4 regions of the Duganella sp. GW821-FHT01E12 genome follow, and region 3 is predicted to be linked to each of the others. Evidence: predicted binding sites of a transcription regulator. Region 3 holds the regulator's gene; each other region holds the start of a gene.
The links. Region 3 encodes sigma-54, which starts transcription at its own class of promoters, with help from an activator protein. Its sites were predicted from a motif close to TGGCANGNAANCTGCTTT; they were not measured.
Positions count from the first base shown of each region.

Region 1: a site for sigma-54 is predicted at 3,779-3,796, ahead of AC07WS_RS24990 (pilin). Genes of this name have one in related genera too.
Region 2: a site for sigma-54 is predicted at 1,980-1,997, ahead of pepA (flocculation-associated PEP-CTERM protein PepA). Genes of this name have one in related genera too.
Region 4: a site for sigma-54 is predicted at 2,408-2,425, ahead of pedF (cytochrome c-550 PedF). Genes of this name have one in related genera too.

Region 1 covers NZ_JBWKWR010000011.1:114,001-121,983, forward strand. Annotated here, with positions in the region: gene AC07WS_RS24970 (DUF2889 domain-containing protein) at 279-863, shown strand; gene sucC (ADP-forming succinate--CoA ligase subunit beta) at 941-2,110, shown strand; gene sucD (succinate--CoA ligase subunit alpha) at 2,124-3,005, shown strand; gene AC07WS_RS24985 (FHA domain-containing protein) at 3,077-3,652, shown strand; gene AC07WS_RS24990 (pilin) at 3,849-4,307, shown strand; gene AC07WS_RS24995 (flagellar brake protein) at 4,370-5,080, opposite strand; gene AC07WS_RS25000 (hypothetical protein) at 5,446-7,914, shown strand; gene AC07WS_RS25005 (RHS repeat-associated core domain-containing protein) at 7,911-7,983, shown strand, end outside.
Region 2 covers NZ_JBWKWR010000002.1:396,756-404,738, reverse strand. Annotated here, with positions in the region: gene AC07WS_RS07090 (acyltransferase) at 259-918, shown strand; gene pepA (flocculation-associated PEP-CTERM protein PepA) at 982-1,890, opposite strand; gene prsT (XrtA/PEP-CTERM system TPR-repeat protein PrsT) at 2,087-4,834, opposite strand; gene AC07WS_RS07075 (MerR family transcriptional regulator) at 4,903-5,931, opposite strand; gene AC07WS_RS07070 (class I SAM-dependent methyltransferase) at 5,946-6,815, opposite strand; gene AC07WS_RS07065 (putative bifunctional diguanylate cyclase/phosphodiesterase) at 7,093-7,983, shown strand, end outside.
Region 3 covers NZ_JBWKWR010000001.1:998,014-1,005,996, reverse strand. Annotated here, with positions in the region: gene hprK (HPr(Ser) kinase/phosphatase) at 1-190, shown strand, start outside; gene rapZ (RNase adapter RapZ) at 385-1,245, shown strand; gene AC07WS_RS04335 (VOC family protein) at 1,252-1,626, opposite strand; gene AC07WS_RS04330 (Lrp/AsnC family transcriptional regulator) at 1,723-2,187, opposite strand; gene AC07WS_RS04325 (enoyl-CoA hydratase/isomerase family protein) at 2,194-3,279, opposite strand; gene hpf (ribosome hibernation-promoting factor, HPF/YfiA family) at 3,371-3,730, opposite strand; gene AC07WS_RS04315 (RNA polymerase factor sigma-54) at 3,808-5,286, opposite strand; gene lptB (LPS export ABC transporter ATP-binding protein) at 5,292-6,044, opposite strand; gene lptA (lipopolysaccharide transport periplasmic protein LptA) at 6,047-6,646, opposite strand; gene lptC (LPS export ABC transporter periplasmic protein LptC) at 6,675-7,268, opposite strand; gene AC07WS_RS04295 (KdsC family phosphatase) at 7,281-7,811, opposite strand; gene AC07WS_RS04290 (KpsF/GutQ family sugar-phosphate isomerase) at 7,811-7,983, opposite strand, start outside.
Region 4 covers NZ_JBWKWR010000022.1:3,716-11,698, forward strand. Annotated here, with positions in the region: gene AC07WS_RS29985 (prohibitin family protein) at 1-926, shown strand, start outside; gene AC07WS_RS29990 (hypothetical protein) at 929-2,341, shown strand; gene pedF (cytochrome c-550 PedF) at 2,465-2,941, shown strand; gene AC07WS_RS30000 (substrate-binding periplasmic protein) at 2,956-3,786, shown strand; gene AC07WS_RS30005 (TonB-dependent receptor) at 3,813-5,999, shown strand; gene AC07WS_RS30010 (TonB-dependent receptor family protein) at 5,996-7,983, opposite strand, start outside.

The sequences.
Region 1 (7,983 bases), on a different contig from region 3:
CGAACCCCAAATCCACAGGCAGGGGTACCACCGCACCGCACCATGTAATGTTTCCATGACAGAAATAAGACTGGTGAATTTCTTGCCAAAAGGCTCACGAAACGGCCATTTTCAGCGCTCAAAGTTATGTTCTGGCGCAACTTGAGGCACCGATGTGCTACACTTTTGGGGTTTTTGCAGCGCCGCAGGTGCGGTAGTTGTCCGTAGAAGCTGCGGACACGTGCGATTCAGCACATGGCTGCTTACTAAATTTCTGCCGCGAGAGCGGCATCGGTCTTATGTCCCTGTCAACTCCAGTTACCCGACGTGCGCTGCGGCACACGCGCGCAATTGCCGTCCAAGCGTACGCGCGCGATGACGGCCTGTGGGATCTTGACGCCCATATCACCGACATCAAAGTCATCGACACCATGCTGGCCTCCGGCCCGCGCGCTGCCGGCACCCCGCTGCACGACCTGCACCTGCGTTTGACCGTCGATCTGCAACTGACCATCGTCGATGCCGAAGCCGCATCCGATGCCGTGCCGTATCCCGGTTACTGCGACACCATCGCCCCCGATTACAAGAAACAGCTCGTCGGCCTGAACCTGATGAAGGGTTTCCGCCACGAGCTCAAGCAACGCCTGGCCGGCACCGCCGGCTGCACCCACCTGACCGAACTGGCGCAGATCCTGCCCACGGCCGCGGTGCAGGCGTTCGCCAACGATGTCTGGTCGACCAACGACGCGGCCACCGAAGACCAAGGTGTGCCGCGCCACAAGCCGTTTCAACTCGACAAATGCCATGCCCTGCGCACCGACGGCGGGGCAGTGGCGCAGTTTTACCCGCGCTGGGTGGCCAAAGCAGCACCAGGTGGCGCGTAGCAATCCCTGCTTACCAGTTTCACACATTTCGCAGTATCAACCGATTTTTACACATCAGCATCAGAAGGGAAGCCAGCATGAAAATCCATGAGTATCAAGGCAAAGAAATCCTCCGAAAATACGGAGTGACGGTTCCGCGCGGTATTCCGTGCATGTCCGTTGAAGAAGCAGTCAAAGCTGCTGAAACCTTGGGCGGCCCAGTCTGGGTTGTGAAAGCACAGATCCACGCCGGTGGCCGTGGTAAAGGCGGCGGCGTGAAAGTTGCCAAGTCGCTGGAACAAGTCAAGGAATACGCCGAGCAAATCATGGGCATGCAGCTGGTCACGCACCAGACCGGCCCTGAAGGCCAGAAAGTACGCCGCCTGCTGATCGAAGAAGGCGCGGACATCAAGAAAGAACTGTACGTATCGATGGTCACCGACCGCGTCTCGCAGCGCGTGGTGCTGATGGCTTCCTCCGAAGGCGGCATGGACATCGAAGAAGTCGCTGAAAAGCACCCGGAGCTGATCCACTCGATCGCCATCGATCCATCCGTCGGCCTGACCGACGCTGAAGCGGCCGGCATCGCCGCCAAGATCGGCGTGCCGGAAGCTTCGATCGCCGACGCGGTCGCCAACCTGAAAGGCCTGTACAAAGCCTACTGGGAAACCGACTCGTCGCTGGCCGAAATCAACCCACTGATCCTGACCGGTTCGGGCAAGGTCATCGCACTGGACGCCAAGTTCAACTTCGACGCCAACTCGCTGTTCCGTCAACCAGAAATCGTCGCCTACCGCGACCTGGACGAAGAAGATCCAGCCGAAGTCGAAGCATCGAAATTCGACCTGGCCTACATCTCCCTGGACGGCAACATCGGCTGCCTGGTGAACGGCGCCGGCCTGGCCATGGCCACCATGGACACCATCAAGCTGTTCGGCGGCGAGCCAGCCAACTTCCTGGACGTAGGCGGCGGCGCCACGGCTGAGAAAGTGACCGAAGCGTTCAAGATCATGCTGAAAAACCCAGGCCTGAAAGCCATCCTGGTCAACATCTTCGGCGGCATCATGCGCTGCGACGTGATCGCCGAAGGCGTGATCACCGCGGTCAAGGCCGTGTCGCTGAACGTGCCGCTGGTGGTCCGCATGAAGGGCACCAACGAAGACCTGGGCAAGAAGATGCTGGCCGATTCCGGTCTGCCTATCATCGCAGCCGACACCATGGAAGATGCAGCGAAGAGCGTAGTCGCCGCCGCTGCCGGTCAAGCTTAATTAAGGAATCAACATGTCCATTCTGATCAATAAAGATACCAAAGTCGTTACCCAAGGTATTACCGGCAAGACCGGTCAATTCCACACCCGCGGTTGCCGCGACTACGCGAACGGCAAAGCCGCCTTCGTGGCAGGCGTGAACCCGAAGAAAGCCGGCGAAGATTTCGAAGGCATCCCTATTTTCGCTAACGTCACCGAAGCGAAAAAAGAAACCGGCGCCAACGTGTCCGTGATCTACGTCCCGCCAGCAGGCGCGGCCGCCGCGATCTGGGAAGCTGTCGAAGCCGAAATGGATCTGGCCATCTGCATCACCGAAGGCATCCCTGTCCGCGACATGATGGCCCTGAAGGACCGCATGGCTAAAGCAGGTTCCAAGACCCTGCTGCTGGGCCCTAACTGCCCAGGCCTGATCACCCCTGACGAAATCAAGATCGGCATCATGCCAGGCCACATCCACAAGAAGGGCCGCATCGGCGTGGTATCGCGTTCGGGCACCCTGACCTATGAAGCAGTCGGCCAGCTGACCGCGCTGGGCCTGGGCCAATCGTCGGCAGTCGGCATCGGCGGCGACCCGATCAACGGTCTGAAGCACATCGACGTCATGAAGATGTTCAACGACGATCCTGATACCGACGCGGTCATCATGATCGGCGAAATCGGTGGTCCGGACGAAGCCAACGCGGCTTACTGGATCAAAGACAACATGAAAAAACCGGTCGTCGGCTTCATCGCCGGTGTGACCGCTCCTCCGGGCAAGCGCATGGGCCACGCCGGCGCGCTGATCTCCGGCGGCGCCGACACCGCCCAAGCCAAACTGGAAATCATGGAAGCTTGCGGCATCACCGTCACCAAGAACCCGTCCGAAATGGCGCGTCTGCTGAAAGCCATGCTGTAATAACAGCTTGCTTTAGTGTGGAATAATGAAGGGGAGCCCAGCGCTCCCCTTTTTTTGTTTTGGAGACCAGATTGGCGAAGATCATCATCTCGCGGGATGGGCAAGTCGAACAGCAAGTACAACTGAGCAAAGAGCGGATGACCATCGGCCGTCACCCGCGCAACGACATCGTGCTGACGCATCCGGCCGTCAGCGGCGACCATGCCGTCATCGTCACCATCCTGGACGACTCTTTTCTGGAAGACCTGCACAGCACCAACGGCACCTTCGTCAACGGCCACCGCATCGGCAAGCACTTCCTGCAGCACCAGGATGTGATCAAAATGGCCAAGTTCCAGATCGAGTTCATCGCCGACGGCGTGCGGCCGATGATGGCGGCCGCGCCGCTGCTGGCGCAGATCGAAGTATTAAACGGCAACAATGCCGGCAAACAAATGGCCTTGACCAAGCCGCAGACCACGCTCGGCCGCGCCGGCGTGCAGGTGGTGGTGATCCACCGCCATCCCGACGCCTACACCATCAGCCATCAGGAAGGCGCGCAGCCGCCGCTGGTCAACGGCGTGGCGCTCGGCAAGCAGGAGCAGCGCCTGAACCATGGCGACGTGATCGACCTGGGCGGAACGCAAATGGCCTTCCGCATCGCCTGACAATATTTGTCAGCGGCCCGGCCGGTTGACAAATTGCGGCGCGGCGACTGACAAAAAACGGCAGTCCGGGCGGTGAAAAGCGACAGTTTTTGGCAGGTTTCGCCGGTTTCGGGGTGAAAAATGGGGTGGCACACCAATTGCAGTTAGCACAGTGTCCCACCCAATTTTGTAGTTCAACACACCCCAGGAGTCGAAAATGAAATCCATGAAAATGATGAAGAAACAAGCCCAGGCCGGCTTCACCCTGATCGAACTGATGATCGTGGTTGCCATTATCGGCATTCTGGCCGCCGTCGCGATTCCAGCGTACAGCGACTACACCGTGAAGGCCAAGGTCGCCAACGCCTTGGGCGCAGTCGACTCGCTGAAAACCGCCGTGGCGCTGTGCGCTCAAGAAGCCGGTGGTACGCTGACCACTTGCTCGGACGGCGCAGCAGGCATTCCAACCTTTACCGCAACCAAGGAAGTGGCTACCGCAACCGTCACCGGCGGCACCATCCTGATGACCTTCAACACTGGCGTGGGCAAGGACGTTGATAGCTCCACCATCACCTTTGTGCCAGTGATTGCTGCCGGCGGTACCAATGTACGCTGGACCGCTACCGCATCGACCGCGAACGCCGCTGCCAAGGCCGCGATCGAGAAGAACAACTAATCAGTTGATCACGTAGAAAACCCGGCAGCTGCCGGGTTTTTTTTCGTCCACAGAAACGCGGGTCAGACGATCTTCTGGCGGTCGGCGATCAGCGCTTCGTAGGTCAGGTTTTGCAGCATCGTGTAGTGGACCGGGTCCAGGTCGATGAACTGCACGCCGTAGGTGAACACCTCGGGCTTGTCGCCGGTGGCCGGCTTGACCACGTTGATGTTGCGGATGGTCGCATTCGGATTGATGCGCACCTGGCGGTTGCCGGGCTGGGCGATCAGGTAGAACGACAGGCCGACCTGGGTCTCGTCGTCCGACAGCTTCTTGGACGATTCGATCAGTGCGCCGGACACGCTCAGGTTCACCAGGAACACCGAGGTGGTGCCGATGGGTGAGGTCACCTGGGCGGGGATGTCGACCTTGACCCGCATCGCCGCGCGCAGGCTGGTGCCCTGGATGGACACCGGGAACGACAGGTGGACATAAAACAAGGGACGCGGGAAAACCCGCTGCACCACGCAAGAGAAGGAGCACACGTTCACGCCGGAGAAGACGCGGATGGTCAGCTTGTCGCCATCGTTGAGGGCGATCGGCGCACCGTTCTCGAACGGAACCTTGACGATCATATACTCGTCCTTGGCCCAGCCGATCAGCGTGGAGAAGTGCTGGATCGGCTTGATGGTGCGATGGGTGATGAACTGTATCCTGCCGCCTACCTGCAGGTTCATCTGCTCGAATTCGTATTCCTGAGTCTTGGCTTCGCTCGGTGGAGGGTTGCTGCTCATTCAAATTCTTTCTCGTATGCGCGAGGCGGGTACGGTGAGGCCTACGTCAAAAATTACTTCTGCGACATTGATTATATACGCGCCAATCAAAGGTAACAATCAGACAATACGATGGGTTGCTATTCGGTCGCAGACCGGCCAACTGGCGGGGGGCGCAACGCTGAAAACCGTTGCGTTTTGGAGTTCATGGAACGCGTGAGCTTGCTGGCTCCGGTGGCGGCCGCCACAAGCGCGCTGTAAACTTTTCCCTATCCTGACGTGATTGAGCGGTCAAACCGGGATTTTTGTAACACGTGGGTTTTCGAGAGAATTGCGCTGGAGCTATGTGCCATACTCGATTGAAATTTCCATGTGGAAATGTTTGTGTGATTCCGATTTCAATGGATGAATTGACTGTGAATATGCAGACTCAGACCCGAAAACCGCAATCGCCACTGCGCTTCACCGTCATTGCCAGAAATATATTGCTTCTATTGCCATTATTTATCCTGGCAAATTCTGTCCAAGCGACAACCTATGTTCAAGCGAAAAAAGTCTATCTGGGAGGGTCTGCCTATTTTACCGATCACGATGCGGCAGCGGATTCGTATGCCAAAGAGCATTGCGGTGCGTATGGCCAGTCCGATTGCCGTGGAAGCTATACGTCGGAGTACTACAATGCGAGCCTTAGTAATTGGTGGTGGACGGGTACTGAAACGTACCTCATCACTACTTTAAATCCGCCGAATCCGCCTGTAGTAAAGGGTTACGCGGTAAATATTGGTAATTTCATTACTTTCGAATGCCCAAGTGGATTTACCGCCTACGATTTACCTCATGGGGCTGGGCTGTGTTCAGCGCCGGACCAGCCTGATCCGCCGCCACCACCACCCCCTCCTTCAGATTGCACCTGTAGCGCAGGCGGCTCTCCACCACCGCCACCAGTCCCGGGTTCCCCGCCAGCCGATCCGCCACTCGAATCAGACGCCGTACCGTCTGCCAACCCATCCGTAGGAAATCCAATTCTTCCGTCGACGGGAGTGAAGGAGCAGGTAGAGACAGACTATACCAATGCCAGCGGCACGCTTTCTTTCATTCGAACCTATCGGAGCAGCACAAAGCGATGGGAGCACAATTACTCATCCTTCGCCGCCAGCCTGAGCGCGCCGACGGCGTATGCGCAAAATGGGACGGGCTGTTATCTGGCCGTCAGCAGCTCATCCCATCTCCCGTACTGTTACCCATATGCTTCAGTGGGCACCACGAATGACATTGGCCTGCGTCGCGCCGGCGGCAACATGCTGTATTTCAGCAGTGGGAATTCATTCAAGCCACGGGCGGACATCAATGACAGGATATCGCCATCGCTGGATGCTGGCGGCGTTCAAAACGGATGGACCGTGATCAATGGCCAAACGGAAGCTGTTGAAAGCTACGATTTGAATGGATTGTTATTGAGTTCGACCAGCCGCAACGGCCGAATTACCACGTACACCTATAGCGACACGCACACGGCGCCTGCGATTGCACCCTCTGCCGGGCTGTTGCTGACTGTGACCGATGTCTTCGGTCATCAATTGAGCTTCAGCTATACCAGCACGGGTTTGATGAATACCATGACGGATCCGGCAGGTGGGGTCTACCAGTATGCCTACGACAGCAAGAATAATTTGACGTCGGTTACCTACCCGGACGGAAAAGTGCGTCGCTACGTGTATAACGAACCGGCCTATACGGCCAATAGGGATCAGCCGTTCGCCTTGACCGGCATCGTTGATGAAAACAACAATCGATATGCCACGTTTAAATATGCAGCTATCGGTTCCGCGATTTCTACCGAGCACGCAGCGGGTACGCTGAAATTCTCGCTATCCTATCCGTACCCGAATCAGCAAACAGTGGTCATTGATCCATTGGGCACGACCCGCACCTACAATTTTGCCACCGTGCTGGGCGTGGTCAAAAGCTCTGGCATCACCAAACCCTCGCCTACAGGGACCGGTACGGTGTCGACGTCACTCAGTTACGACGCCAACGGCAACGTATCGTCAACGACCGACTTTAACGGCAACCGGACTACTTATACCTACGACCTGACGCGCAATCTGGAGCTGACGCGGATTGAAGCTGCTGGCACGGTCAGCGCGAGGACCATCACCACTGCGTGGCACCCCACATGGCGTCTGCCGACCCAGATTGCAGCGCCTAAACGCCGCACCACTTTTACCTACGACGCCAATGGCAATGTTCTGACCAAGTCAGTGCAGGCCACCAATGATGCAAATGGCACGACGGGCTTTAATGCGCCATTGGTTGGCACGGCGAGGGTGTGGACCTACACCTACAATCAGTTTGGCCAGATGCTGACTGAGAAGGGGCCGAGAACGGACGTGAATGACGTCACCAGCTACGCCTATGATGAGCAAGGCAATTTGACCAGCATTACCAATGCCGTTGGTCACGTAACCACCATGTCAGGCTACGACGCCAATGGAAGAGTCGGCAGGATCACCAATCCCAACGGGCGAGTGACCGAATTCAGTTATACACCGCGCGGCTGGCTCTCCTCGCGCACCGATGGCGGCGAAAATACCAGCTATACCTATGATGACGCCGGACAGATGACGCAAGTTACATTGCCGGACAATTCAACGATCTCGTACACCTATGACGGTGCGCATCGCTTGACCAATATTGCCGACAGCATGGGTAATAACATTGTCTACACCCTGGACCTCAAAGGCAATCGCACTGCGGAGAGCGTGAATGATCCAAGCGGCGTGCTGGCTCGAAAGACGGCCTGGGTTTATGACGCCTTGAGCAATCTGAAACAGCAAACGGGAGGTGCGCAATGAACCGCTACTCCCCAACGCGCGCTGTGATCAGCGCCGTGATTATCTCGCTGGTGTACACGCCCATGCTTG
Region 2 (7,983 bases), on a different contig from region 3:
CAGCTCCCGGAAGTGCCAATCCGCGATTGCCCTTTAGGTTCAACGGCTTGGCCTGAACCGAGGAGAAACGGGACGCTCATCCTGTCCCCGCAACCAAATTCGAAGCCGTTGATGCCGTCAGGTATCAGCGGCTTTTTCATTTGCGCGCCTTTTGATCGGGATCAAGGATCGCTTGCATAGGCTTTGGTACGCGAGGCAAACCGGCGACTGGAAAACCTCCCTTTTCCTATAATCGGCGTTCTTGTGGGGAGTTTTTTCATGCGAAAAATCAGACCTTCCGCGATTGTTGTTTTCTTGTTCATGCTGGCGCTGGTGTTGCTGCTGGCGGTGCTGAGCGCCTACTGCGGCGTGGGAAACATTCCCGGCCTGGGCGACTTCCGGGGCGTGGCCGTCACCGCGGCGGCCGTGGTCCTGGTCTACCTGTACGGCATGCTCGTGTTCCGTATCTTCATGTGGGCCTTGCCCTTGCATGATGGGAATATCGAATTCGCTTCCCGGCAGGAGTTCATCTATCAGGTGTATGTGCTGTTTTACCTGATACTGTTCAATTCCCTGATACGCGGCGGCATTATTCCCATCCCCATCATGCGGCTGATCTACCTCGGGCTGGGCGCCCGCCTGGGCGCCAACACCTACAGCTCGGGCATTATTTATGATCCATCGTTTGTGCGGATGGGCGCCAACAGCGTGGTCGGCGAAACCGCCTTGCTGGTTCCCCATGTGATCGAAGGCGATACCTTGGGTCATTATTTCATCACGATAGGCAACCACGTCACGATAGGCGCGCATGCGGTGGTCTTGTCCGGTGTGACGATAGGCGACAACGCCATCGTGGCGGCCAATTCGCTGGTGGCCAAGGGCACGCGCATCGAATCCGGTGAGATTTGGGGGGGCAGCCCGGCGCGCCGCTTGCGATAGGCGCATGAAAAAAGGCCGGCGCTGCAAACGCCGGCCTTGCCGAGTGCGAGTCCTGACCACGGACTATTGCCGTTTTTCGCGCCGGCGGCCGAGCGACCCCATGCCGAAGATGCCGGCGGCCACCAGTGCCAGCGTGGCTGGCTCAGGCACAGGCGTGAACTGCTGGGCGCCGTCGATATTCAATACGAACTGCGAGTCCGTATTCGGGCCGGTCGCGATGCCATTGACCAGCAGCGGCCGCGTGAAGCCAGGCGAGGCGGGGCCGGGGAAGTTGAGCGTGGTGTCGAAACGGCTGCCCGCCAGGGCCGGCGAGACGTAGGTCGCGTTGGTCATCAGCACCGTTCCCGTCAGAGTCGCCGAGCCAACGCCGGTGGCGCCGGGCGTGCCGGACGTGCCGGTCGCGAAAAAGGTCGACAGTTCCGTATCCCACGTACCGGACAGCATGATCGCGCCATCCGTGAACCCCGTTCCGGCCGCCTGATCGGCATCGGGCGAGTTATCGAAATACACCGTCCAGGTGCTGGAGGTGGACGGGGTGAAGGTGATCGCCACCGTCGAGCAGCCTGCGTTGAGGCAGGTGGCCCGTTCGTGCAGGGTGGCGGTGGTGGTCAGCTCGTAGGTGCCGGTGGCGGGGCCGGGTGGCGCCACGCGCAGATCGGGCGTTGCCGACGTGCTGCCGATGGCGGCGGCGAACGCTTGATAGGTCAGCGTGAAGTCGGCAAAATCGCCGGCATTGTTGGCGGGGGTGAGCGTGAAGCCCTGCACCAGGCCCGCGCCGTTTTGATGCCAGTCTATCCCCGTGAAGTTCTGCAGTATGCCGTCGCCGCCCAGGGCGGAGGGGGCGCCCGGTTCGCCCGGGTTGCCGGCAATGAGCACGTTGGCGGCGGTGGTGGTGTTCAGCGTGGTGGCTTGGGCCGCGGCGGCCGAAAATAGCGCTCCCAGCAGAGCGCTTAGTATGCCTAGTTTTTTCATTTTGTTTCCTTCCTAGATGAATGAAGAATCGCTACGCGAGGGGCTTCGAAACTTTGCCAACCAGATGGAGTCAGTCAGCTACCCTCTACTAAGCAAATGCCAAGCCATGTTTGAAGGAATACATAAGCAATTGTTTTGGAAGGGTTTTTTTGGAATATCTCCAGACTGGCGCGGAAGGCTGTAAAAATATTCGACACTACAGGGTGTCCAGCATCGCCTTCACCTCGGCGCGTTTCGGGTAATCCTTGGCGGCGGCCAGCAATTGTTCGAACTGGCGGCGCGCGGCGCGCTTGTCGCCGGACTTCATCAGGGCCAGGCCGAGGTGGTAGCTGATGTCGGCCTCGCCGGGCGCCAGCGCGTTGGCTTGCCGCAGCAGCGGCAGGGCGCGGCCGGTGTCGCCTTTCTCGGCCAGTATCCAGCCCAGCGTGTCGAGGATGCTCGGGTTGGCGCCGGCCAAGCGGTAAGCCTGTTCGGCGGTCGCCTGCGCCCGCTCGTCTTTCTCTTGCAGGTAGGCCCAGGCCAGATTGTTGAGCGCCGCGGCATTCTTCGGGTCTTGCCGGACGATGGATTCGAACTGGCTGATCGCCGGCTTGTATCGCCCGCCCACCAGATCGGCGCTGGCCAGGTATAGCCGCATGCTGAGCTCGGTTGGGTGCTGCTGCTGCCACTGGGCGGCATGCAGGCTCGCTTCCCTGGTCTTGCCCGCCATGAGCAGGGCCTGGTGGATCTTGATCGCCAGGGGCGGCAACTTGCTCATCTTGAATGCCTGTTCGTAGGCGCGCAGCGCTTCCTGCGGCTTTTGCCGCGCCATCCAGATGTCCCCTTCCAAGGTCAGCCCCGCCGGCAGATTGGGCCGCTGGCGCTGCACGTTCTGTGCAATCGCCAGCGCTTCCGGGTAGTTTTTTCTCTCCACCAGCAGCGTGGTCGCGAGGACTTGGGCTTCGAACCAATCCTCTTTTAAGCGCAGCGCCTTTTTGACCGAATCGAGAGCGCCGTCGTTGTCCTTGAGGGCGACCTGGGCATAGGCGATGCGCAGCTGCACGGCGGCCGATGCCGGCTGCAATCCGGCCAGCCTGGTATAGTTTTCCAGCCCGGCTTCGTAGTTGCCGTTCGCAAGCTGTATTTGCGCCAACAGCGCCAGCGCGTCGGGATCGGCCGGGTGGCTGGTCAGCAGCGCCTGGGCCAGCTTCAGGGCTTTTTCCTTGGCGCCGGAACGCTGGTAAAGATTCGCCAGCAGCAAGGCCGGCGTCAGGGCATCGGGATGTTCGGCGGTGGCGCGCTCCAGCCAGCGCATTGCTTCCGCATGGTTATTCTGTTCCAGGGCGAGCCTGGCCAGCGCCGTCATCAGGCCCACGTTCTTCTTGTCCTTGGCCAGCGCTGCTTCGTAACGTTGGCGCGCCTGCCCTGGTTTCTTTTCCGCCAGGTCCATTTGCGCCAGGTTTTCAAGCGCCGGCAGGTAGGACGGGTCCAGCGCCAGCGCCCGCTCGAAGCCGACGCGCGCACCGGCCAGGTCGTGCTTGGACAGGAGGATGCCGCCCTTTATGTTTTGCACCAGCGGATTTTTCCCGTCATGCTGCTCCATCGCCGTGATCGCTGCCCAAGCCTTGTCGTATTCCTTGTTGCGCAAATAGGTCATCGCCAGCAGCATGCCGGCCCGGCCGCTCTTGTCATCCCTTGTCGCCTGTTCCAGCTCGACCACGGCGCGCGCCGATTCGCCGGCGCCCAGGCGGCTCAATCCCAGCGAGGTGTGCAAGCTGGCCGTCCGCGGCGCCAGGTCGCTGGCGGCCTGGAAGTACTCGGCCGCCTTGACGAAATGCCGGCCCTGCATCTGCGCCTGTCCCGCCAGGGCCAGCAATTCCACGTCTGTCCGGTTTGCCTCCAGCAACGGTTCAAGCACGACGAAGGCGTCGTCGGACTTGCCGCTCTTCATGAGAAGGCCGGCCAGGCGCTTGCTGGCGTAGACGTGGTGCGGGTTTGCGTCGAGGAATTTGCGCAGCGATAGCTCGGCCTCCAGATATGAACCCATGGCCAGTTGCACCGATCCCATCAGGAGGATGCTGGGCATGTGATCCGGCATCACCCGCAATATCTGCTGCAAGGCATCGCGGGCCGCCGGATATTTCGCGTCCCGAAAATCAAGCAAGGCTTGCGTGTAGAACACCTGCAGGCTGTTGGGCGCGCTCTTGCGGGCGGCGTCGATTTCGGCGCGCGCTTCGGCCAGTTTGTTGCCTTGAATTAGGAGCGTGGCGCGGTCGACGTGCGCTTGGGTATTGTTCGGCCGCAGCGCCAGGATGTGCTGGTACGCCAGCAGGGCTTCCGCTTCTTTTCCTTGCACGCGCAATAAATCGCCCTTGAAACGCAGGCATTCGATATTGTCGGGATGCCTGGCCAGCGCGCGTTCGATGCGTTGGGCGGCGATATCCAGGCGTTGCGACAGCGCGGCGATTTTGGCCTGGCCCAGCATGGCGTCGGCCAGGTCCGGATTTTTCGCCAGCAAATCGTCGAACAGCATTTGCGCTTGCGCTGTTTCGCCCAGTCCCAACAGCGCGTTGGCGCGCAATACCAGCAGCGCCGTTTGGTGTGGGCTGGCAGGGTCCGGGTTGACGTCATCGAGCAGCTTTTTGTACTGCCCCTGCATCAGCAGCACCTTGCCCAGGTGTGGCTGGATTTCCGCCGCCGCCATGCCCAGCGTCCTGGCCTTGCGCAATTCCTTTTCCGCCGAGGCGGCGTCGCCCGCTTCGATGTAGACCTCGCCCAGCAGGAGGCGGGCGCGGGCGTTGTTGGGCGTTTTCTGGAGGGCGTTTTTCAGTTCGATGATGGCCGCCCGAGTTTCGCCCTTGGCGCGATATTGCCTGGCTTCGGCCATCAGCGAGTCGGTGTCGCGCGCGCCGTGGCAGGCGCCCAGCGTCAGCGTCAGCAGCATCGGGGCGAGGAATCGGGTCATGCTGCTCTCCTGGACGGTGGCACCTCCGCGATCTTAGGACGCAATTCCGGCGCTCGCCTTACGCTTGATCAAGCCAGCGTGGCGTAGGAGAGCCTGATGTAGTTGAGCATGGCGGGCGTGATCCAGGTGCCGCTCAGTAGTGCGGGTTCGCGGTCGTGCGCGGCGCGGATCTTGGCCAGCGTGGCCGGATTGCCGCCGATCTGCGACATGTAGAGGTCCATCCAACGCCGCGCCAGCGCCTGCGCCGACGGCGCATCGTGGACGATGCCGTCCTCCAGGTGCTGGTGCACGCCGGCGATCAGCGCCATCCATTCGTCCTGGTTCTTGCCGCTGTTGGCGCGCATGGTGCGCATCTCGTCGGCGTCCAGGTAGCGCGCGTAGATGCCCAGTTTGCGCGCGGCCATCGCCGCCGACACGTACTCCTTGAGCGCCGGCGTGATGCGGGTCTGCTGCTGCGCCTTGACCTCCTGGTCCAGCATGACGGTGATGCGGCGCGCGAACTCGGGATTGGCGGCGGTGTCGTGCTGCAGCGTCCGCATCCAGCGCTCCGACAGGTCGCTCGCGCGCGCATCGTCCGCCGGCACGCCTTGCGCCATCAGCGCTTCCGCCTCGGCCACCAGCGCGGCCCAGGCGGCGTTGCGGCGCGCGTCCTGCTGCCAGAAGGGCAGGCGCTTCAATTCCTCGCGGGTGAAATATTTGTCGTACAGATCCATCTTTTCCAGCGTCTGCAGCCAGTCGGACAGCTCGGGGCTGCCGCCACCGCTCAGCACATGCTGCAGCCGCGTCAACTGTTCGCGCAGCATCGTCGCCTGCTCGATCTGCTTGCCCAGCGCGGCGATCTGCTGCGCGACGATGTCGGCGAACGGCGCATCCGGACTGGCCAGGAAGGTGGCGATATCGGCCAGCGACATGCCGAAGCGCCGCAGCGTCTGGATGTGGTGCAGGCGCGCGACGTCGTCGCGGTTGTAGAGGCGGTAGCCGGAATCGGCGCGGGCCGACGGCGTCAGCAGGCCGATGCTGTCGTAGTGGTGCAGTGCGCGCACCGTCAGGCCGGCGCGCGCGGCCAGCTCGCCGATTTTCAACACGGTTTTTTCCATGCCCGCAGTGTACGTCAAACCGTGGCCCTGATCATGCGGAAGATGCCGCTCAGGCGCAGGCCGTCGCCGCGCTCGCCCAGGTAGCGCTCGCTCAGCTCCGGCGCGCCGAAGTGCTCGACCTGGCTGTAGCCGAAGCGGCGCAGCATGTGTTCCAGCGCCTGCGGCTCGAAGGTGCTCAGCAGGTGCTCGCCCTGCGCCGCCAGCGCGGCGGTCACCACTTGCAGCCCCATGCGTTCTGTCTCGCTCAGATGCCTGTCGTGCACGCAGTAGTCGAACACGATGCTGCTGCCCGGCGCGAAGCCGGCCACGTCCTGCAGGGTGCGCATGACGGCGTCCGCTTGCAGGTACATCGTCACCCCCAGCCAGGAGCAGCAGGCCGGCGCGTCGACGTCCAGGCCGGCCAGCTGCAAATCCGCGCTGAGCGCAGTCTGTTCGAAATCGGTGGCGACGTAGGCCAGCGACGCCGGCTCGGCGATGCCGGCCGCGCTCAGGCAGGCGCGTTTCCATTGCTGCATGGCGGACAGGTCGACCTCGTACAGCCGGGCGGACGGCGGGCAGTCGGCGCGATAGGCATAGGTGTCGAGGCCGGCGCCAAGGATCACATACTGGTTCACGCCGCCGCGCTGCGCGGCCTGCCAGCTGTCTTCGGCCAGGCGGGCGCGCACCACCAGCGTGGCGCGCATGGCCGCCGCCAGCGGATGACGCTGGCGCTCGGCGTCGCTGTGCAACTGGGCGGCGCGTTCGGCGCCGAGGATGGGCACGGCGACCGGATCGCGCAGGATCAGCGGCGCATCGTACAGCTGGTGGGCGGCGCGCAGGGTGGCGGTCATCCAGGCGCTGGGCTTGGGGCCGGCCAGGTGGCCGAGCGGGGATGTTGGCTGCATGGTGTACTCCTTCAGGACAATGCAGCAGATCGTAAAGCCTGACGCAGCGTCAGGCTCAAGCGAAATCAATATTGGCAGCACGCTAACAGCTAAATTGACTGACTGTGCACCGATTAACACAGCCGCTTTTGTCAAATTTGACTTGGGTCAAGGACGTGCGATTTACCGCCGGCCGGCGCGCGGCATTGCTGGGCATGCCCCATTGCCGATGCTACTCTCAAGCAATTCTTAACAGCGGGTGCCTGTCATGGCTAGCAATCACACTCGATTTATTGTATTGGTCACAGCGACTTACATCGTGCTCGGCTCGGCCTGGGTGCTGTTGTCGGACCAACTGATCTCCGTGCACGATTCGGACGTCATGGTCTGGCTGTCCAGCGCCAAGGGCGTGTTCTTCGTGCTGTGCAGCGCGGCCGGCTACGCGCTGGCGATGCGGGCCGTTTCGGCGTGCGCCGACCGCCGCCAGCCGCTGTTCGAGGTGGCCGCACACGGCCTGGTACCGAACTCCGGCCACCGCCAAGGCTGGTACCATTACCCGCTGGCGCTGATGCTGGTCGGCACGATGCTGGTGATCCGCGTCCATCTGGTCGAGGCCAGCGAGCCGCGTCCCTTGCTGGTCCTGTTCATGCTGCCGATCATGGTCAGCGCGCTGGTGGGCGGCCTGGGGCCGGGCTTGCTGGCGACGGTGGCGGCGGCGGTGGGTGTCAAGTTGCTGGTCCTGCGTCCGCTGTTCAGCGTGCATTTCGAGGACCAGCACGACTTGATGCAGTGGCTGCTACTGATCGTCAATGGCGGCGTGGCCAGCATGCTGAGCGAATTCATGCGCGGCGCCTTGCGCAAGGGCGAGTCCGACCGCAAGCTGTTGAGCGGCATCATCGGCGGCACCTCGGACGCGGTGTACGTCAAGGACTTGCAGGGCCGCTATCTGTTGGTCAACCAGGCGACAGCGGCATTTCTCGATAAGCCCGCGGACCAGATCCTGGGACGCACCGACGAGCAGCTGTTCTCCGCGCAGTCGGCCGCCAGGATGCGGCAGCACGACCAGTCGGTGATGAGAGCGGGCCGCACCCAGACCAGCGAGGAACACCTGACACTGCCGGGCGGCAAGCAGGCGCTGTTCCTGTCGACCAAGGGGCCGCTGCTCGACAGCGCCGGCCGCGCGACCGGC
Region 3 (7,983 bases):
GCCGTTCCAGTTCCCGACCGAGGACGTGCTGGGCCTGCCGATCCGCAAGGTGGTGATCCCGGTGGCGGCCGGCCGCAACATCGCGGTGCTGCTGGAGGCCGCCGTGCGCAACACCATCCTGCAACTGCGCGGCATCGACACGCTGCAGGAGTTCATGGAACGGCAACGGCAGGCCATGAGCGGCGATTGATGGCGCCAAGGAGCCTGCCCATGCATGGGCAGGCCGTTCCGCAGGCTCGGGGCGATGCCCCGCGAATTCCCTGCTCCACCGCCAGCGACAAGCGATGAGCGGCGACTAAGCCCCATGGCTTTTTCGCATCATTGCGAAAACTAAAAGCGCTCAGGATGGGCAAGCTTCGCCGGCCTGCGGTATCATCCCGGGCTATGCGCATCGTACTCATTACCGGTATTTCCGGCTCCGGCAAGTCCGTCGCCCTGAACGTCCTGGAGGACACGGGACACTATTGCGTCGACAACCTGCCGCCCGCCCTGCTCGCCAGCCTGGTGGACACCCTGGTCGAGGACGGCCTGGAGGCGCTGGCCGTGGCGGTCGATGCGCGCAGCGCCCAATCGCTGGCCACGCTGCCGGCCGCCGTCGAACGCCTGCGCGCACAGGGCCACGACGTCAAGGTCATGTTCCTTACCGCGAACACGCATTCGCTGGTGGCGCGCTTTTCGGAAACGCGGCGCAGCCATCCGCTGTCGCACGAGCTGCGGCCGGGGCAGAACCCGGCGGCGCGCCGCACGCTGATCGAGTGCATCTCGGAAGAGCGCGAGCGGCTCTCGGCCATCGAGCAGCTGGGCCATGTGATCGACACCTCGGAGCTGAGCGCCAACAAACTGCGCGCCTGGGTCAAGGACCTGGTGGCGATCGAGCGCGCGCCGCTGATCCTGTTCTTTGAATCGTTCGCCTTCAAGCTGGGCGTGCCGCTGGACGCGGACTTCGTGTTCGACGTGCGGGCGCTGCCCAACCCCTACTACGACCTGACCCTGCGCCCGCTGACCGGGCGCGACGCGCCGGTGATCGAGTTCCTCAACGCCCAGCCAAGCGCGCTGGACCTGATGAACGACATCCGCGTGTTCATCGAAAAATGGCTGCCGTCCTTCAAGACCGACAACCGCAGCTACCTGACGGTGGCGGTGGGCTGCACCGGCGGCCAGCACCGCTCGGTCTACATGGCCGAGCAGCTGGCGGCCTACTTCCAGCAATCCGAACGCGTCATCCTGCGCCACCGCGAGCAGTAGTCCTGGTCATCGGCTCCAGTGCACCACTTCGATGGTGTGGCCGTCCGGGTCTTTGATCATGGTGCCGAAATAGCGCTCGTTGATGTCCGGCCTCGGGCCGGGCTCGCGCAGTGCGGTCGCGCCCGATCCCATCGCCGCGTCGAAGAATTCCCGCGCAGCCTGCTGGCTGGGCGCCGTGACCGCGACATGGCTGCGGTCGCCGGCCAGCGCGCCCTCGCCTGCCGACGGGTACAGGCAGAAACTCCAGACGCCGTCTGCGCCGTAGATCACCTGCGTGGCGTCGCTGTGCTGCAAGGTATAGCCCAGCGGCGCGAAGCAGGCTGTATAGAAATCCGTGGCGCGCGGGAGTGCGCGGGTGCCGATGGAAACATGGTCGATCATGATGCGGTCCTCCTGAATTGGGAAGGCCCATCATACCCAGCGGCCGTGAGACAAAATTGCAAAATCGCCCGCTCCGGTGCAAGAATTATTCTATCTTCACAAAGGCACTTTGGTCTCGAACTTGGCGCAGTTCATGGCCAGCAAACTCTTGTAGTTGCTGACGTTGTTATTCGACGTGAACACGCGCCGTGTGAACGCCTGGAACGCTTCCATCGACACCGCCGTCACCACCAGCATGAAGTCGAACTCGCCCGCCACCTCGTAGCAGGCCATGACGTCGGCCTCCTCGCGCATCAGCGATTCGAACATCTTCAGCAGCGAGGTGTTCTGCTGCTCCAGCTGCACCGTGACGAAGGCGGTCAGCGGACGGCCGGCGCGCACGCGGTCCACCAGCGCCACCTCCTTGACCAGCACGCCGCTGGCGCGCAGCTGGGCGATGCGGCGCTGGCAGGTGGCGGCGGACGCGTGCACCTGCTCGGCGATGCGCCGCAGCGGGATCGCCGCATCCTCCTGCAGCAGGTTCAATATCTGGATATCGAGTCGGTCCAGTTCGACGGTCATCGGCGCTCAGTCCAGGTGGCGCAGCGGGTGGGCGTAGTCGGGCCACACCGGCTCGAAGAAACGCCGCACCATGGCGGCGTCCACCTCGTCCAGCGACGCCGGCTTCCACTGCGGCGCGTTGTCCTTGTCGATGACCAGCGCGCGCACGCCTTCGATCACTTCGCCGTCCTCGAAGTTGTGGCGCACCAGCGTGCGCTCCATGCGCAGACAGCCGGCGACGTCCAGCGCGGCGCCGCGCTCGATGAGCTCGTGGGTCACGCACATCATCAGCGGCGAGCGCGTGGCCATCACCTGCAGCGTTTTTTGCGCGAAGGCGCTGTCGTCCGTCTTGAGCGAGGCGACGATGGCCGGCACCGAGCCGGCGCCGAAGTGGCGGTCGATGGCGGCGCGTTCGGCGGCCAGCTTGCTGTCGCCCGCCGCGTCCTTGAACGGCGCGGCGAAGGCGGCGATGGCGGCCCGCAAGCCGGCGCCCGGCGTCGCGTCAAGCAGGGCCGACAGCGCCGCCATCTCACTGCCCGGCACGAAGTGGTCGGCCAGGCCCGCGTGCAGCGCGTCGGCCGCGCCGATGGTCACGCCGGTCACGCCCAGATAGCAGCCCAGCTTGCCCGGCGCGCGCGACAGGAAGTAGCTGCCGCCCACGTCCGGGAACAGGCCGATGTTCACTTCCGGCATGGCCATCTTGGTCCGCTCGGTGACGATGCGCACGCGGCAATCGGGGCCGCCCTGCGCCACGCCCATGCCGCCGCCCATGACCACGCCGTCCATCAGCGCGATGTAGGGCTTGGGATAAAAATGGATCAGGTGGTTGAGCGCGTACTCCTCGGTGAAGAAATCCTCCACCAGCGCGCTGCCGCCCTGCGGCGTGGCGCGGCCGGCGTCGTAGAAGAAGCGGATGTCGCCGCCGGCGCAGAAGGCCTTCTCGCTGCTGCTGCGGATGACGACGGCCGCGATGCCGCTGTCGTCGCGCCACGCCATCAGCGCCTGCGTGATATCGCGCACCATCGCCAGCGATAAAGAGTTCAAGGCCTTGGGCCGGTCCAGCGTGATGTAGCCGGTTCCGTTGCTGACGCTGGTGTGGACGTATTCGCTCATGAGGTCGCAGGATAGTGGTGAAAACCCTATTCTATGCGGGCGCAAAAAAGGGCGCCAGTGCGCCCTTAGTTTGATGGTGCCGAGGCCGTTGTTATAGGGCGGCGGCAGCGGGTTCGTAGCTATCCGGGAGATGCTTGATCGCATCGTGGCCGTGCTCTTGGACCTTGGCTTTGTACTTCATGACCTGCCGATCCAGCTTGTCGACCAAGGTGTCGATGGCGGCGTACAGGTCCTGGGACAGGCTTTCCACGTAGACGGTCTTGCCCGACATGCGCAGGTTGATTTCAGCCTTCTGGCGTTTCTCTTTCTCTTTAAGGTTATCTACAGTCAGGATGACAGCAATATCAATCACTTGATCAAAGTGGCGGGTGACGCGTTCCAGCTTGCTCTGCACGTATTCACGGATGGCCGAGGTCACTTCGAGATGATGTCCACTGATGGTGAGATTCATACACACTCCTAAAGATGATGTCGCTTCTTACGGTTAGTGCGGGGCCCATTGCTACCGGGCGCGCAGGAACCAAGGAACTACAAAGACTTGCGGAGACTGACTGGCGGGATCTTCAACGCTTCGCGATATTTGGCAACAGTTCGTCGCGCAATCACCATGCCTTGTTCTCCCAGCATGTCCGCAATCTTACTGTCGGATAAAGGATTTTTCGGGTCTTCTGCTCCTGTCAATTGCACAATGAGTGCGCGTATCGCCGTCGAACTTGCTTCCCCCCCCGCTTCGGTGGCGACATGGCTACCAAAGAAATATTTCAACTCAAACATGCCATGCGGGGTCAGCATATATTTTTGAGTTGTTACGCGAGAAATAGTGCTCTCGTGTAGACCCAGTGTATCAGCAATTTCGCGAAGCACAAGGGGGCGCATGGCAACCGCGCCATGGGAGAAAAAGTTCTTTTGTCGTTCTACTATCGCTTGTGCGACGCGCAAAATCGTGTCGAAACGCTGGCGCATATTCTTGATCAGCCACTTCGCTTCCTGCAGCTGCGCGCCCATCGCGCCCTCGCCTTTTCCCTGCTTGAGCAGGTTGGCGTACATGGCGTTCACGCGCAGGCGCGGCATGACGTCGTTGTTGAGGCTGACCTGCCAGCCGTTGCGCGCTTTTTTGACGATCACGTCCGGCACCACGTAGTCCGACACGTCCGACGCGAACGCCGAGCCCGGATGCGGATTACACTGGCGGATGACGGTTTGTGCTTCGCGCAAATCCTCGTCGTCGCACACCAACGCCTTCTTCAATTTGTTGAAGTCGCGCTGGGCGAACCAGGTCAAATGATTTTCCACGATGGCCAGCGCCATGCGCCGCGTCACCATCGGTATGCCCGGCAGGCGCTTGATCTGCAGCGCCAGGCATTCGGACGCGTTGCGCGCGCCCACGCCCATCGGGTCGAAGCTTTGCAGCAGCGACAAGGCGGTGCGCAGCTCGTCGAGGTCCACCTCCAGCTCCTCCGGCAGGCGGGCGTGGATCTCGTCCAGCGATTCCTCCAGGTAGCCGTTCTCGTCCAGCGCGTCGATGATCAGCTCGACCAGCGCGCGGTCGCGCATCTCCAGCACCGTCACGCGCATCTGCTCCATCAGGTGCTCGCGCAGCGTGCAGTGGCTGGCCTCCAGTTGCGGGCGCGAATCCTCGTCGTCGGGCGCCTTGCTGCGGCCGGCGTCGCTCCAGTCGACGTCGGCGTCGCTGCTGGTGCTTTCGGTGTCGGCGGCCGGGCCGTCGTAGTTGTCGGCGTCGGCGGCAGGGGCTTCCTGGGCGTTGGGCGGGCCTTCGGGCGGCGCGTCGCCGACCGGGGCTTGTTGGCTGATGGCGCCGTCCGACAGCAGCCGCAGCGAGCGGTCCAGCGGGTCGTCGAGGCGCTCCAGCAGCGGATTATCGGTCAGCAGCTGTTCCAGTTCCTGATGCAGCTCCAGCGTCGACAGTTGCAGCAGCCGGATCGACTGCTGCAGCTGAGGCGTCAGCGCGAGGTGCTGCGACGTGCGCAGTTGCAAAGACTGTTTCATGGGTTTTACATACGGAAGTGTTCACCCAGATACACGCGACGCACCGATTCGTTGGCGATGATGTCGTCTGGCCGGCCTGAAGCCAATACCGTGCCCTGGTTGATGATATATGCGCGGTCGCAGATGCCCAGCGTCTCGCGCACATTGTGATCGGTAATGAGGACGCCGATGCCGCGTTCCTTGAGGAAGCGCACGATGCGCTGGATCTCAATCACGGCGATCGGGTCGACCCCGGCGAATGGTTCGTCGAGCAGCACGAAGCGCGGGTTGGTCGCCAGTGCGCGCGCGATCTCCACGCGGCGGCGCTCGCCGCCCGAGAGCGACAGCGCCTGGTTCTCGCGCAGCTTTTCGATCTGCAAATCGGCCAGCAGGGTATTGAGCCGTTCATCAATGGCAGCCTTGGATAAAGGCTTGCCGTCCACTTTCTGGATTTCGAGGACGGCGCGGATATTTTCTTCCACCGTCAGCTTGCGGAACACCGACGCTTCCTGCGGCAGGTAGGACAAGCCGAGCGAGGCGCGGCGGTGGATGGGCAGCGAGGAGATGTCGGTGCCGCTGATGTCGATGCTGCCGGCGTCCGACGGCACCAGGCCGACGATCATGTAGAACGAGGTGGTCTTGCCGGCGCCGTTGGGGCCGAGCAGGCCCACCACTTCGCCGCATTCGACCTGCAGCGAGACGTCATGCACGACCTGGCGCTTGCCGTAGGTCTTTTGCAGGCCGCGTACGATCAGGGTGCTACCGCAGGATGGTTCCATGCTCACTTCTCCGTGGCCGGCGGCGTGGACGCGGCCGGCGTGCTTGCAGGCGCGGTGGCCGGCGCGGCCGGGCGGATGGTCGGCTGGATCACCATGGTGCCGCGGCCGGCGCCCGGCTTGCTCTCGCCGGTGACGGTGTTCTTCACGGCGAACTGTTCCTTGCGGCTGTCGTAGGAGATGAACTCGCCGTTGACCTCGTCGCTGAGGCGGCCCGCTTCGAGGCGGCGCACCTTGGCCTTGGAGAACAGTTTGACCAGGTCGGTCTTGTTGCTGTACTCGATACGTTCGGCCTCGCCCTCGACCCACTGGTCGCCGGCGCCGTCGCGCTTCTGGCGGAAGGTGGCGGGCGTGCCGGGCGTGCTGGTCAGCACGACGAAGTCGTAGCCTTCGGGGTCGGTGGTCATCACCGCCTTGGGCGACTTCAGCAGCAGCGTGCCGCGCGTCAGGATCACATTGCCGATCAGCGTCTTGACCTGCTTGACGTCGTCGATCTGCAGATCGTCGTACTGGATCGTGGTCGGCTTGGTGGAGTCGGCCTTTTCCGCGTGGGCGGCGCAGGCCGCCATCAGCAGCACGGCGGCCGAGAACATCAATTTTTTCATCATCATTCCATTCATCATCGTTGGTTCTTCAATGGCCGGGGCGCGGCGGCAGCACCAGCTGCCCGCGTCCGCCCAGCTGCACTTCGCGGGTGGCGTTGTTGGCCTTCATGCCGACGCCGTTGGCGGTGGCGTTGCCGATTTCCAGCGCCACCGGCGCGGTGGTTTCCATCCGTTCCTCGTCCGGGTACACCGTCAAGGTCGAGGTCGTCATGCGCAGCGCCTGCGCCTTCGGCGTGGCCGGGCGCACCACGTCCACATTACCATTGAGCTTGACGCGCGTATTGCCCTGGTCGACATGGGCGGTGTCGGCATGCATATTCATCGGCGGCTGGTCGGCGGACAGGCTGTGCACATAGGGCTTGTCGATGTCGGAGGCGTCGTCGATCGGCCGGTGGGTCAGCTTTTCGCCGGAGATGATGTAGGCCGGCTGGCCGGTCTTGTTCATGCGTACCAGGCTGAAGCGGTCGATGATGTAGTCCGGCTCGTTGCGGTGCTGGTCGGCCTGCGCTTCCTGGCCGGCCTGGTTGACCACCTGCACCAGCCAGAAGCTGCCGACGGCGACAAACACGCCGACCACCATCACGATGGTCAACTGCCAGCGGTGGGCTGTTCGCTTATGCATGCTCGCTCCCCGTCAAACCAGGAACTGCGCCATCACGCGCTCGTAGCTGCCCTGCGCGTGCAGCAGCAGCTCGCACACCTCGCGCACCGCGCCGCGGCCGCCGGCGGCCACCGTGGTGTGGTGGGCGCGCTCCAGCACCTCGGCGCGGCCGTTCGGCACGGCCACCGCGAAGCCGACGCGCGTGAGGATGGGCAGGTCGACCACGTCGTCGCCGATGAAACCGACCTGCTCGGCGGTGAGGCCGGTCTTTTCCAGCAGCGCGTTGAACGGCGTCAGCTTGTCGTGGCCGCCCTGGTGCAGGAAGCCGATGCCGAGGTCGGCCGCGCGCCTGATCACCTGCGGCGAGGTGCGCGCGCTGATGATGGCGGTCTGCACGCCGGACTCCTGCAGCAGCTTGATGCCCAGGCCGTCGTGCACGTTGAAGGTCTTGAGCGCCTCGCCGTCGGCGCCGTAGTGCAGGCTGCCGTCGGTCAGCACGCCGTCGACGTCGAAGATCATCAGCTTGACGCGCGCGGCGCGTTCCACATACGTTAAGTCCGTCATCAGATCACCTTGGCGCGGGTCAGGTCGTGGATGTGCAATGCGCCGACCAGCTTGCCGTCGGCGTCGGTCACCAGCATCTGGTTGATGCGGAACTGTTCCATGACGGCGACCGCGTCGACCGCCAGCTTTTCCGGCGAGATGCTGCGCGGGTTGGCGTGCATGACGTCGCGGA
Region 4 (7,983 bases), on a different contig from region 3:
ACAAGGCGCCGTTCCAGTCGGTCGAAGGCCTGGCGCTGGGCGTGGACATGTCGGTGCGCTATGCGCTGGATGTGAACCGCGTCGCCGCGATGGCGCAGTCGCTGCCGCCTGATATCAACGGTTCTATCGTCGAGCCGGCGGTGCAGGGCGTGATCTACAAAGTGTTCACCCGCTACACGGTGCGCGAGATTTTCTCGACCAAGCGCGCCGAGATCCAACAGGCGATCGAGGCGGAGCTCAAACCCAAGCTGGCTGCCGATGGCGTCACGCTGCGCGGCATCACCATCGGCAAGATCACGCTGCCGGAAGAGTATCAGGCAGGCATGGAAAAGCTGCTGGCCGAAGAACTGGAAACGGAAAAGATGCGCTACACGCTGGAGTTGAAGGAAAAGCAGGTCAAGCAAACCGCGCTGGAAGCGGACGCGGATAAGATCCGCCGCGAGAAGGCCGCCGAGGCGGCCGGCAATGAACAGATCATCGCGGCCAGGGCGCAGGAGCAGGCAATGGCGCATGTGCTGCCATTCAAGCAGAAGCAGATCGAGCAGCGCAAACTGGAGGCGGAGGCGGAGAAAATGGCGCGCATCAAAACCTCCGAGGGCAATGCGCAGGCGCGCGTCATCGAGGCCGCCGGCGAGGCCGACTCGCGCCGCAAGCTGGCGGATGCGGAAGCGTATCGCCAGGAGCTGGTCGGCAAGGTGGCCGCAGCGCAGATGGAGCGCGAAGGCGATCTGATTACCCGTAATCCCCTGCTGATCCAGAAAACGATGGCGGACAAATTGTCGGACAAGGTATCGGTCATCATCGCGCCGTCGCCGACCGATGGCGGGTTTATCGGCTCGGCGCTGTTGGGCAGCCAGCACGGCAAGCAGCCGCGCATGGCGACGGTTAGCGGTGAAGTGGCGGATAGCACCAAGGAAGGACAATAATCATGTCGATGATTGCAGCTGCCGCCGTACTGGCGATCGTTACGCAGGACCAGGCCGCGCTGCGCGCTGCGCCCAAGGACAGTGCGCAGCAGCAGGCCGTCCTGTGGCAGGGGGACAGCCTGGAGATCCGCGGCGAGAAGCAGGACTTCCTGCAGGTCTACGATTACCGCCGTGAGCGCGCCGGCTACATCCGCGCCTCGCAAGTGCGCAGGATCTCGTTGGCGCCGGCCGACGCGCCGGAATTGCTGTCGGTGGTGCGCTTCCTGCGCGATACGCCGGGCGCGGAATCGCTGGGTATCAGCTATGCAGCGGCTTACCTGAAGGCCGCACCGGCCAGCGCCATCACGGCGGAACCCTTCGATGCGTTGGGCACGATGGCCGAACGGTTGGCGCGGCGCGCGTCCGCCAAACAAGGCAAGCAAGGCGATGCCACAATCGCTGCGCATCTGGAGGAGGTTGCCAACTACGGCGTCGGCATCCGCAGCTTCGAACGGGAAGGGCGCATGCAGCTGTGCTATGACGGCGAGGCTTTCCGCCGCGTGCTGGCGATGCTCTCGGAACCGCAACAACGCGCGGCGGCGGTACTCGGCTTGACGCGGCAAGAGTGTGTGGACCCTGCGTTGCGTCCCGGCGCGCGCGTGGCGCTCGATGACTGGCGCGCCGAAGTGCTGGAGCGTGTGGATCTGAAGGATCTTGCGCCCCATATGCGCAACCGCATCCATATGCGGCGCGCGGCGGTGTGGTCGTCGGTGGCTTTTGCGCGGGCGCGCAAGGGCGAACCGGCAACACAGGCTGCGCAGCGCGCCCTGGATGAACTGGGGTCGGTCGAACCGGCGGAGCTGACCGAGGACGATGCCAGCGCATTTGCCGACGCGGGCGTGCGCGTGGGCAGCGTGCGCTGGGCCGCCGGAGGTCCGGTAACGCCTTCCGCCGGCGGCTTGCGTGTGATGGCACTGGCCGGGCAGCCGGGAGAAACCTGCATCGTGCTGGTGGACGCGAAACACGATCAGCAGCATGCGCTGGCGCGTCGTTGCAGCTACGGCGTCGTTTGGCCTGCGTCTGCGCGTGCCAATGCACAAAACACGGCCCTGTCGCTGGCAGTACAGCCGATGGATGGCTGGCGCGAGATGTGGCTGTTCCACCAGACCAGCGCTGGGTGGCTGGTCGACGTGCTGCCGCCGGCCGCCGCCGATCCGGATATAGGCTATGCCGAATTTGCGGGCTGGGTGCCCGGTTCGCAGAACATGCTGGTGGCGCGGGAGGCCCGTGTCGACGGAAAGTTCAAGCGCAGTTTCGAACTGGTGGAGATCAATACGCTGGCGACGCTGAAGGCCGCCGACAAGCCTTCGTCGCTCAGCATGTTCTATCGCTGGCAGGACCCGGCCTGGAAGCGCCAGACCGTCAGCCTGCGTTGAACATTCGCGCTGTGACAGCTGTGCCAAATTGGAGCAGGTGTGCGATGGGTCAAGGCGGAAAATGCGTGGCATGGCATTTGCTCAATGGCTGTATATCACTCATTAAAACAGCCAGGAGACATCATGCACCATCCATTCCGCATTTTCGCCATCGTGACCGTTATCGCCGCCGCAGCCACGACATCTCTTTACGCCACCGCACACGGCAACGTCGTGCCGCAAGCGGTGGATACCACTGGCCTGACGCCGCTCGGCGAAAAATGGCTGGACCAGAATCCTTATCGCGGCAACAAGCTTGCGTTGAAAATCGGGACGTCGGCCTATAACCAGAACTGCGCCCGCTGCCATGGCCTGGAAGCGGTCACCGGCGGCATCGCGCCAGACCTGCGCCAGCTGGATCGCGATTGCACCGACGTCAAGAACGACACCAAGAAGAAGGCCTGCTACAAGGAGACCGACAACTACTTTCTGACATCGATCCGGCACGGCAAGGTGCGTAACGGCGCCGTGTACATGCCGCCATTCGAGGGCGTGTTCAATCAGGAAGCCATGTGGGCCATCAAGACCTATCTTGAAGCACGCCGCGACGCCGCCAACTGATCGAGGAGCAGACCATGTCGAACTTCCGTATGCGCGCAAGCGTGTTGATTCCCCTCGTCGCGGCGATGCTGGGCGGCGCTGCGCCCGCGCATGCGGACTGGGACAAGATCCGGCTATCCGGTTCGCTCAAGGTGGCGGTGTATGAACAGTTCGCGCCGTTCTCGGAGCGGGGCGCAGGCATCGATGTCGAACTGGCGCAGGCACTGGCCACCAGGTTGGGCCTGAAACTGAGCCTGCTGCCTTTTCCCGCCGGTGAGAACCTTGGCGACGACCTGCGCAACATGGTTTGGAAGGGCCACTATCTGGGATATGGGCCGGCGGACATCCTGCTGCATGTGCCGGTCGAGCCCCAGCTGATGAACGAAAACGGCAAGGTCACCATCTTCGCGCCCTACCATGTCGAGACGGTGCGGCTGGTACGGAATGCGCGAAGCATGCCGGCCTTCGACGGCATCGATGCGCTGAGCGGCAAGACCATCGGCGTCGAGAAGGTATCCATTGCCGCGATGGTGCTGCTGGGCGAGGGCAATGGGCGCTTCCGCGACAAGGTGCGGATTTTCGATACAGCTGCGGAAGCGCTGGAGCAGCTCAAGGCCGGCCAGCTCGATGCGGTGCTGGCCAACCGTTCGGAGATCGATGCGGTATTCCGCGACGATCCCGCTTTCCCCCTGAACGAGGTGGCGTTCCAGCGTTTGCCGCGCGCAGGGTGGGCGGTTGGCATGGCGGTGCGTAAAGACGATCAGGAGATGGCGCGACTGCTTCAGTCGGCGGTCAATGAAATGAAGGCCAGCGGCGAACTGCAAGCCATCTTCGCCCGGCACGGCGTGCACGAGCAGATGCCGTGATGCGTGGGGCTGCGGTGGCGGGGGGCATGCTGCTCGCCTGCGGCGCGGCTGCGGCGGCCGATGGCGCGGTGGCTGTGTATCCGGCCACCGCGATGCTGTCGGTGGATATCGTCGGCGTCGCGCCATTGCCCGGCTTGGGCGTCGACCGCAATCAGTTGCCGTACCAGGTGCAAACGGCAAATGCCGCGGCGGTGGGCGCGGCTGCAGGGCAAAACCTCGGCGAGTTCATGGCGCGCAACCTGACCGGTGTGAATATCAACGAGATTTCCGGGAGTCCGTTCCAGAACGATATCACCTATCGCGGTTTTCGCGCCTCGCCGGTGCTGGGGGCGTCACAGGGCATATCCGTCTACCTCGACGGAGTGCGCGTGAACGAGCCATTCGGCGATGTGGTCAACTGGGATATGCTGCCCGAAGCGGCGATCGCCAGCGTGATGCTGGCACCGGGCTCGAACCCGCTATACGGCCTCAATACGCTTGGCGGCGCGCTGGTGTTGGCGACCAAGTCCGGGAAAAATTATCCGGGTGCGGACCTTGGCATATCGGGCACCAGCAATGGCCAGCGACGCGCCGACCTGGCCTATGGCTACGACAGCGGCGAACGTTGGAACGTTTTCATCGCGGGCACGGTCTTCAACGATAAGGGCTGGCGCGATAGCTCGGGTGGACGGCTGGCCAATGCCTACGTCAAGCTGGCTGGGGCCAACGGCGATAACGAGTGGAGCCTGGCGCTGCTGGCCGGCCGCAGCCGCCTGGTGGGCAATGGCCTGCTTCCCGATGACATGTATGTACAAAACCGCCGCGCCGTTTACACTTCGCCCGACCAGACCAGCAACCGCGTGCGCCAGATTGTTTTCAGCTTGACGCATCGTTACGACGAGCATACGGAGTTGAGCACCACCGTGTATGCGCGCAATAGCCGTCGCAGTACCGTCAACGGCGATATCAACGATGCCTATGCCGAAGGCGAAAGCCCGTACCCGGCCAGCTACAACACGACCGAGACGCGCCAAAGCAGCCAGGGATTCAGTACGCATTTCAGCAGAGACGCAGGCGTCCATCAGCTCTCCGCCGGAGTCGCGTTCGACCGTGGTAGCGTCGCCTTTGCGCAGTACGCGCAGGACGCAGGCTTTGCCTTGGATCGTACAATCGTCCCGGATGCGAATGCCGAACGGCAGGCCGGATCATCGGTCAGCGGCCACTCGCGCGCGGCAGGGGTGTACGCCGCCGATACCTGGGCCGTGGACGCCGACACCTGGTTGACCATGTCCGCCCGCTACAACCACGCGGCGGTCAGCAACCAGCTGCGCCGCGAGGATATACAGCAGCCCGCCGAGACGTTCGGCTATCGCAAGCTCAATCCCGCCATCGGTGCCGCGCACCGTATGGGCGGCGGCTGGACGCTGTTTGCCAATCTGTCGCAGAGCAACCGGGTGCCGACCGTGATCGAACTGGGTTGCGCCGATCCGGGGCAGCCGTGCCGGTTGCCGGTGGGCCTGCAATCGGATCCGTATTTGAAGCAGGTCGTATCACGCACCGCCGAAGCGGGGGCCCGCTGGAAGGGCCCACGTGGCACGGCGGCGGTATCGCTGTACCGCACCGTCAATCGCGACGACATTCTGTTTCGCAGCGCCGGCATTGCGCAGCAGGGCTACTTTTCCAACTTCGGCCGGACACGCCATCAAGGAGCAGACCTGAACGCGAGCTACCGGAGCGGCGACTGGACGGCACGATGGAGCTACAGCTACCTGGACGCGGTCTACGACATGGAGGGCGATCTGCGCAACGGCACGCGCAACGTCCACGTGACGCCGGGAACCCGCCTGGCGGGCCTTCCGCGCAACACGCTGAAGTTGGGCATTGAATGGAGCGCGGCACAGCATCTCTCAGTCGGCGTCGATCTGACAATCTTGTCCGACATGACGACGCAGGGTAACGAGGACGGCAGGGCCGCACCGCTATCGGCCGACTGGCGCATGCGCGGCCATGCCTTGACTGGCCTGCATGCCAGCTATCGGCCGGATTCGAAATGGGAGTGGCATGTGCGCGTGACCAATGCGTTCAATCGCCGCTACGAGAGCTTCGGTGCCGTGGCGGCGGATATGTTCCCGAACGGCGCCTTGCTGGAACAGGGCGCCGAAGCCGCGCAAACTCGCTTCATCGCGCCGGGCGCGCCACGTTCGGTGGCGGCCGGGTTGCGCTATCGCTTCTAGAATTGGTACTGGGCGCTGGCGCCAATCAGCCAGTTACGGCCTGGGGCAGCTTCGTAGTAGCGTTTGTTGGTGTCGCCGACGATGAGCGAGCCGACATACCGCTTGTCCAGCAGGTTATTCAAGCGCACAAACTGCTTGAAACGCCAGCCCTGCCACTGCTGGTTTGCGTTGCCCCGCGCATTGAGCACGCCGTAGCCTGGCGCCGCTTTGTCGGCATTGGCGTCCTCCGCGTAGATTTTTCCGCTGGCGACAGCCTCCAGCGCGGCGCCAAAGCGGTTGGCACTGTCCTTCCAGGCCAGCTCACCGTAGGCGTTGGCATTCGGGATGCCGGGCAGCCGGCTGCCTTCGGCCACGGCGCCGAAGCCATGATCATAGACTGCGCGCAAACTGGTCAGCGCTGCGCGCGCGCTCAGGCCATGGCTCCATGCGGTGTCCAGCGACAGTTCCATACCCTGGCGCAGCGTGCTGCCGGCATTGCGATAGCTGGTGCGTCCCCCAGCGCTGCCGTCGACCACCAGTTCGTCGCGCGTGCGGACCTGGAATACTGCGGCGTTGATGCGCGTGCCTTCGCCAAGCCGCGCCTTGATCCCGGTTTCAAGGTGGGTGCTCTGTGCCGCCTGCAAACGGAAATTGAAGCCGCCGCCGGTGCCGGAGTAGAACAACTCATTGAGCGTCGGCGTTTCGAAGCCGCGCGCGGCGCTGGCATACACGTTCAGCGTCGGCGACAGGCGATACAGCAGACCAAGCACCGGCGTGGTGTGGCTGTATTCGAGGCTGCCGCTGTCGTTGCCGTTGCTGAGGAAGCGGTCGTCCACCGAAATCTTCACGCTGCTGTGCCGCAGGCCTGCGCTCACCATCCATGCGCCGGACTGCCATTCCGACTGCACGTATGGATCGAGGCTAGTGACCTTGTCGTTCTCGTCGCGGCGCAATGCCCCCTTCACGCCGAATTGGGTGCCGGTGAAGTTTTCGTACCCTCTGCGCGCGTCGCTGGAGCGACCGTATTCCAGGCCGACGGTGGTACTGAGCCTGCCCCCTGCCAGTGCGTTCACGTGCAGCCAGTTCAGGTCCGCGCCGTGGAAGTCGCGGTCGAAGTCGACCACGCCGCCGGAATGTGTCGCCGGCGCCTGGAAGGCTTTGGAAAAAGCCTGGTACTGGATTACGCCGCGATTGCCGCCGTACGCGCTCACGCGCAGGCGGTCGTCGCCGAAGCGCTGTTCCCAGCTTGCGCCGATCTGCTGATGATCGATGCTCTTGCGGGTGTTGTAGCGGTCGGCCAGCGTGCGTTTCGGGCTCTGGTTGTCGGTGGCATCTATCTCACCGGCACGCGGATCGCGCTGGTAGGTGGCCCAGGTCGCGCCCAGAGCGTCCTGGGTATCGTCCTGGCGCAGCGCGTTGGCGACGATGGTCAGTTTGGCGCCGGCCATCGGCGCCAGCGTCAGTTTGCCGAAGGCCTGGTCGCGGGTGGCGGCGCTGTGGGCGCGGTAGCCGTCGGTTTCAAAACGCGATGCGTCGAGCACATAGCCGATGCCGGCCTGATTACCCTGAGCATTCAGATCGGCTTTGCGGCTGCCGTAGCTGCCTGCGGTCAGTGTGGTCTCCACCGATGGCGCGCCTTCGCCGTCGCGCGTGAACATCTGGATCACGCCACCGGAGTGGTTGCCGTAGATGGCGGAGAACGGACCACGCAGCACTTCGATGCGCTCGGCCATATCGAGGTTGAAGGTGGCGGCCTGGCCTTGGCCGTCCGGCATGCTGGCCGGGATGCCGTCGGCGACCAGGTGTACGCCGCGCACGCCGAAGGCCGAACGGGCGCCGAAGCCGCGCGAGGATATCTGCAAGTCCTGCGCGTAGTTCTGGCGGTTTTGCGCCACCAGGCCGGGGACGGCGGCCAGCGCTTCGCTGGCGTTGACGCGCGCTTGGCTGTCGCGGATGCGCTCAGCGTCGATTACGTCGATGGCCGCCGGCATATCGAATACCGTGT